2 regions of the Achromobacter pulmonis genome follow, and region 1 is predicted to be linked to the other one. Evidence: riboswitches for the same ligand, from Rfam matches in the RefSeq annotation. Region 1 holds a riboswitch; the other holds the start of a gene.
The links. A riboswitch is a leader RNA that binds a small molecule or an ion and turns the genes downstream of it on or off. The one in region 1 is predicted to bind glycine.

Region 1 (3,397 bases):
CAGTTCGGCCAGCACGTCGGCTTCGCTGCGCGACGGCGGCAGCGCCAGCGGCGCCTGGCTGCGGATCTTGGGCGGCACGACTTCTTCGATCAGGGCGTCCAGGCTGGGGCTGCCGATCGCGGCGAGCATGGCGGCCTGGTCGGCGTCGGAGGGGCCGATGTGGCGGGGAATGAAGTCGGTGTGGGTGTCTAGGGCGCGCGACATGGGAGGGATCTCGGGATGGCGGTGTCGTCGGAGGGACGGACGGTGATGCATGGGCGGGCGGCGGCGCCAGCGCCGCGCCCGCCCCGACGGGCTTAGCCGTTGGCGACGGCTTCGTAGCCGGCCGCGTCCAGCAGCTTGTCGGCATCGGCGGCGTTGACCGGCTTGATCTTGAAGATCCAGGCGGTGAAGGCCGATTCGTTGATCAGGTTGGGGTTGCTTTCGAGTTCGTCGTTGAACGCGACGATTTCGCCGGCCACGGGCGCGTAGATGTCCGAAGCGGCCTTGACCGACTCGACCACGCCGGCGGTCTCGCCCGCGTTCAGCTTGGCGCCGACCTTGACGTCGCCGACGAAGACCAGGTCACCCAGCTGGTCCTGGGCGGTATCGGTGATGCCGACGACGAACACGTCGCCTTCGGCTTTGACCCATTCATGGGACTCGGTGTACTTGCGATCGGTGGGCAGACTCATGGGAGCTCCTGGGGGGATTCGGATGGAGAAAAAGTGTTGCGCGCCTCGCGCCCGCGGCCGCGGCCCCAGGGGGCCGGCCGCCAGCGCGAAGCTTCGAGTTTACGAGTGTTCGACGGCTTTGCCGTTACGGACAAACGGCAGCTTGCAGACCAGGGCGGGCACCCACTTGCCGCGGATGTCGACTTCGACCGTATCGCCGGCGGCCACGCCTTGCGGCAGGCGGGCAAAACCGATCGACACGCCAAGCGTCGGCGACATGGTGCCGCTGGTGAGCTCGCCCATGCCGTGCTTGGTGCGCACCGCCATGTGGGCGCGCATCACGCCGCGCTCCTGCAGCTTCAGGCCGACAAAGGCGGCCGGGGTGGCGAATTGTTCCAGCGCGTCGCGGCCGATGAAGCGGCGCTCGGGGTTCTTCAGCGACACCGTCCAGGTCAGCGCGGCTTCGCCCGGCTGGGTCAGTTCGTCCATGTCCTGGCCGTACAGGTTCATGCCCGCTTCCAGGCGCAGCGTGTCGCGCGCGCCCAGGCCGGCCGGACGCACGCCCTGGGCCGCCAGGTCGCGCCACAACTGCACTGCCTCGGCGGCGGGCAACACGATTTCGAAGCCGTCTTCGCCGGTGTAGCCGGTGCGCGCCACCAGGATGTCGTCGCCGACGCGGGCGGCCACGAACGGGGTCAGCGGCTCGCTGGCCGCCTGCCAGGCCGGACGCGCGGCCCAGACCTTGGCGCGGGCATTGGGGCCCTGCACGGCGATCATGGCCAGGTCGCGGCGCGGCGTGATGGTGACGTCGAACTTGCCGGCCTGCTTGACGCGCTGCATCCAGGCCATGTCCTTGTCGGCGGTGCCGGCATTGACCACCACGCGCCATTGGTCGGCGGCGAAGAAATACACGATCAGGTCGTCGATAACGCCGCCCTGCGGGTTCAGCATGCAGGTGTAGAGCGCCTTGCCGGGCACGGTCAGCTTGGCCACGTCATTGGCCACCAGCCGCTGCAGGAAGGCGTAGGCATCGGGGCCGACGATGTCGGCGTTGAGCATGTGCGAGACGTCGAACATGCCGGCATCCTGGCGCACCGCGTGGTGCTCTTCCAGTTGCGAGCCGTAGGCCAGGGGCATATCCCAGCCGCCGAAATCGACCATGCGGGCGCCGGCGGCGATGTGTTCGTCGGCCAGCGGGGTGCGTTTGAGGGGTGCGGACATGCGCGGGTACTCCGGAGCGGCTGCGGGGCCAGGGTTACGGAATGCCGCCAGGGGACAGATGCCCGCCCAACGGCTGAATTTTCCGCCCCTCTGTCCTTTTGCCTGAGAGTTGCCCCGCGTGGCGGGTTTGCACCTTCGGCGCCTGGTCTGCGCGCGATGCCCTGATGGGTTGCGGCGCCAGGTCTCTCCAGAGTGCTGCTTTGCCGCGTCCACGCGGTGAAAACCGGGACAGGGCAAACATGCGCGGTATGGGATACCTGAGCGATTCCGGGCGAATTGCGCCTTCGGCGGCGACCGGGTGAACGGCCGCTCTCTCCCGCAACATGCGTGACAGCGCCGAAAGCATACCGCGAAACGCCGCCGCGTTGTTGATCGGCGGCCACCGGACGGCCGCCGCCCGCCATGGGCTTCAGCCCAACGCCGTATCCAGCAGCATCATCAGCACGAAGCCCAGCATCAGGCCGCAGGTGGCGTAGACCTCGTGCCCCTTGCGGTGCGATTCGGGAATGATCTCGTGGCTGATCACGAACAGCATGGCGCCGGCGGCAAAGCCCAGCCCCCACGGCAACAAGGCGGCCGACCAGCCCACCACCGCCGCGCCCAGCACCGCGCCGACCGGTTCGACCAGCCCGGACAGCATGCCCAGCGCCACCGCGAACGCGCGCTTGTAGCCGGCCGCGATCAGCGCCACCGCCACCACCAGCCCTTCGGGAATATCCTGGATCGCGATGCCGGTGGCCAGCGCGGTGCCGCGCAGCGGATCGTTGCCGGCGTAACCGACGCCAATGGCCAACCCCTCGGGCAGGTTGTGCAGCGTAATGGCGAAGACGAACAGCCAGGTGCGGCGCAGGCGGTGCGCTTCGATGCCCTCGCGGCCCTTGATGAAGTGTTCGTGCGGCAGCAGCCGGTCCATCAGCAGCAGCGCCGCCGCGCCCAACAGGATGGCGGCGCCCACCGTCAGGCCCGCGCCCCACGGGCCGGCGCCCTGCGATTCGGCCGCCGCGATGCCCGGCGCCACCAGCGAGAAGGCGCTGGCCGCCAGCATCACGCCGGCGCCGAAGCCGAACATGCCGTCCTGCACTTTCTGTGGAATGGTGCGCGCGAACAGGATCGGCAGCGTACCCGCCGCGGTGGCGCCAGCGGCCACCATGCCGCCCAGCAGCGCGTCGGCCACGTGCGGCGCGTGCCCGTTGAAGTAGACCCACATCTGATACAGGCCCAGGCAGGCGACCAGCACCGCCAGCGTCCAGACACTGACGCTGGTGGCCGCGGGCCGGATGCGATGACGGCTGAAGGTATTCATGGACCGCTGCCTCCGCGCAATGCCGGCTCAGCCCACGGCGGCGGCGTAGCGGCGCGCCACCTCGGGCCAATCGATCACATTGTAGAAGGCGCCGATGTATTCCGGCCGACGGTTCTGGTACTTCAGGTAGTAAGCGTGTTCCCACACGTCCAGCCCCAGGATCGGCGTATTGCCCTGCATCAGCGGGCTGTCCTGGTTGGCGCTGCTCTCGACCGCCAGC
Region 2 (3,397 bases), 1.4 Mb from region 1:
CGGTGTTGGGCCTGCTGGAGTTCATCGACTGGGGCGGCGGCGACATTCTCTACTATGCCTCGCGCTACCTGTCGGGCGCGCTCGACGCGCGTTTCGCGGCGCCGCCCATCATCGAGCGCAACATGGAACAGGGCCGCAACGGCCTGCGCGAAGGGCAAGGCTTCTACGACTATGCCGGCGTGGATGTGGAGGCGTACAAGCTGCGGCGGCTGGGCGAGCTGTGCGCGCGGCTGGAGATCATGGGGTTGCTGCCGACCTTCGATGGCGCCAAGGCGGCCGCCGCATCCTGAAGGGCGGCCGGCGCCTCGGGTCCGTGGCGTTCAGGGCGCCAGCGTCTTCAACACCTGAAGCGCCAGCCGCACCCGCGCCTCGTTGGGATAGTTGCGGTTGGCCAGGATCACGATGCCGAGCTTGCGCGCCGGCACGAACGCCACGTAGGCGCCGAAGCCATTGGTGGCGCCGGTCTTGTTGATCCACGCTGCCTGCTGCGGCGCCAGCGGCGGCCGCAGCGCCTTGACCGGCAGGGTCTCGAACGCGACCTGGGCGGAATTGCCGTGCACCAGGTCGTCGACCGACACCGGATAGCGGTACTGCTCCCAGATCAGATCCTGCGTCATCGCGCCCAACTGGTAGTAGCCGGTGTGGGTGGCGGCGATCGCGCGCCCCAGCGTGGCGTCGACCGGCGCGGTGCCCAGGTTGATCTCGACGAAATGCAGCATGTCGCGGGCGCTGGACTTCACGCCATAAGCCTCGTTGGCCAGCACGCCGGGATTCACGCGCACCGGCGCGTCCTGCTTGTCGTAGCCCTGGGCGTAGTCAGCCATTTTTCGTGGCGGCACCTCCAGGTAGGTGTCGCGCAGACCCAGCTTGGGAAGCAGATCCTGCTCCAGCGCCGCGACGTAGGGCTGGCCCAATGCCCTCGCGGCCACCACGCCCAGCATGCCGATGCTGGGGTTGGCGTAGGTGCGCTTGGTGCCAGGCGCATACCGCGGCGTCCAGGCCTTGAGGTAGTCCATCAGTTGCGCCGTGTTCTGCACCGCGCCCGGCACTTGCAGGGGAAAGCCGCCGGCGGTGTGCGTGGCCAGGTTTACCAGCGTCAGCCTGGCGAATTCGCTGCCTTGCAGTTCGGGCAGCCATTTGGCGGGGCTGTCGTCCAGCGACAGACGGCCGCTGGCCTGCGCGTAGGCGGCCAGCGTGACGGTGAAGGTCTTGCTGATCGATCCCAGCTCGAACAGGGTGTCGCTGGAGACCGCGCGGCGCGGCTGGCGCGAGGCGTCGCCATAGTTGAAGAAGCGCTGCTCGCCGTTGTGGCTGACGCCGATGGCCATGCCGGCGATGCCGTACTGGCGCATGACCTCGGCGACGGCGGCGTCGACGGCAGCCGTGGCACGATCGGCCTTGGCGGGCATACCGGCTACGGGCGTACCGGCTACGGGCGTACCGGCCCTGGACGGCGCGGTGGCCGGGGAAGCCGTGGCTGGCGCCGCCAGCATGGCGGCCGGCGCCAGGGCCATCACCAGGGCGGAAATCAACAGGGAAATGCGGGGCGTTGCCGGAGCGCGCATGCGGGATCGTCCTATCGCTGGGGCCGGCCCGTGCCGGCGGAGTCGGCGCCCAGTGTAGAGCCAATCCCGCACCACCCTGGTATTAACCCTGGGTCCCGCGCGCGACGGATTTTGGCTATCCTCACCTCGTCGATTCAAAACCCCGCAGAAGAGTCCCGCCCCGTGGCGGGCGCCGACGGAGCAACCGCCCCGGAAACTCTCAGGCAACAGGACTGCGCGGTCTAGACAATCTGGAGAGAGGCGCCTGGCGCCCACCGAAGGGGAACCCGCGCCGCCGCGCCCGGGTGAAGCTCTCAGGTACAGAGACAGATGGGGTGCCACGATCATCGGGTCGTGGCCACGCCATCTGGAGCCATCATGCCCCGCATCGCCATCATCGGCGCCGGTATCACCGGCGTCACGTCCGCCTATGCCTTGAGCAAACTGGGCTACGACGTCACCGTCTACGACCGCCAGCGCTATCCCGCCATGGAGACTTCCTACGCCAACGGCGGCCAGTTGTCCGCCAGCAATGCCGAGGTCTGGAACAGCGCCGCCACCATCATGAAGGGCCTGCGCTGGCTCGGCCGCCATGACGCGCCGCTGCTGCTGAACCCGCGCCCGAGCTGGCACAAGTATTCGTGGCTGGTGCAGTTCATGGGGCAGATCCGCAACTACCGCCAGAACACCATCGCCACCACGCGCATGGCGATCGAGGCGCGCCGGCACCTGTATGCCATGGCCGAGGAAGAAGGCATCGATTTCGACCTGGAGCGCCGCGGCATCCTGCACATCTACCACGACGCCGCCAGCTTCGAGACCGCGCGCCGCGCCAATGCGTTGCTGCGCGAAGGCGGGCTGGATCGGCACGCGGTCACGCCGCAGGAAATCCGCGCCATCGAGCCCACGCTGCGCACGCCCTGCCACGGCGGCTTCTACACGCCGTCCGACGCCACCGGCGACATCCACAAGTTCACCAGTGGGCTGGCGCGAGCCTGCGTGCGCCGCGGCGTGCAGTTCGAGCAGGACGCCGACATCCGCGCCATCAGCCGCGACGGCCGGCCCTACGTGCTGGACGTCGCGCGCGAGGACGGCACGCGGCGCGAGCCGCACGAGACCGACGCCATCGTGATCTGCGCCGGCGCCGCCAGCCGCCGGTTCGCCAGGCAGTTGGGCGACCGGCTGAACATCTATCCGGTCAAGGGCTATTCGATCAGCGTGCACCTGGATGACGCCGATAGCCAGGCCGCCGCGCCCAGCGTGAGCCTGCTGGACGAGGCCGCCAAGATCGTCACCAGCCGCCTGGGCGACCGCTTCCGCGTGGCCGGCACCGCCGAGTTCAACGGTTTCAACCTCGACATCCGCGCCGAACGCATCCAGCCGCTGGTGGACTGGACCCGCCGCCACTTTCCCGGCGTACGCACCGCGCGCGTGGTGCCGTGGTGCGGTCTGCGGCCGATGATGCCCGACATGATGCCGCGCGTGGGACCAGGCAAGCGGCCGGGCGTGTTCTACAACACCGGCCACGGGCACCTGGGTTGGACGCTGTCGGCGGCAACGGCGCAGATGCTGGCGGTGAGCGTGCGGGACGGCGTGGGACGGTCTTGAACCTGTTCCATGAGGCGATCGGCGCAACGGCGTACGCACACCTCGTTTGCGTCCATCGCCAGGACGTCACGTCCTAGCCGGCGCGCAGGCCAATGCGCCCCATCATCAGGCGCCATTTGTCGCTGGCGTGCCCCGCGGGTCAGGCGCTGGCAAGATGCTGCGCCGCTTGCCGCAGCCAGGTCCGCAAAGCCACCAGGCGCCGATCATCGGCGCTGCCCTCCGGGTACACCAGGTAATACGCGAAA

Region 2: linked by a shared signal. The riboswitch ahead of K2W61_RS18090 (D-amino acid dehydrogenase) and the one ahead of gcvT (glycine cleavage system aminomethyltransferase GcvT) in region 1 are both predicted to bind glycine.

What each region holds. Positions count from the first base shown of each region.
Region 1 is NZ_JAIFOT010000001.1:2,556,863-2,560,259, reverse strand. Features, by position in the region: gene gcvP (aminomethyl-transferring glycine dehydrogenase) at 1-204, opposite strand, end outside; gene gcvH (glycine cleavage system protein GcvH) at 297-674, opposite strand; gene gcvT (glycine cleavage system aminomethyltransferase GcvT) at 774-1,874, opposite strand; glycine riboswitch at 1,955-2,075, opposite strand; glycine riboswitch at 2,109-2,203, opposite strand; gene K2W61_RS11760 (ZIP family metal transporter) at 2,284-3,177, opposite strand; gene K2W61_RS11755 (superoxide dismutase) at 3,205-3,397, opposite strand, start outside.
Region 2 is NZ_JAIFOT010000001.1:3,932,016-3,935,412, reverse strand. Features, by position in the region: gene K2W61_RS18100 (3-hydroxybutyryl-CoA dehydrogenase) at 1-290, shown strand, start outside; gene ampC (class C beta-lactamase) at 321-1,565, opposite strand; glycine riboswitch at 1,701-1,790, shown strand; glycine riboswitch at 1,792-1,878, shown strand; gene K2W61_RS18090 (D-amino acid dehydrogenase) at 1,923-3,152, shown strand; gene K2W61_RS18085 (LysR substrate-binding domain-containing protein) at 3,292-3,397, opposite strand, start outside.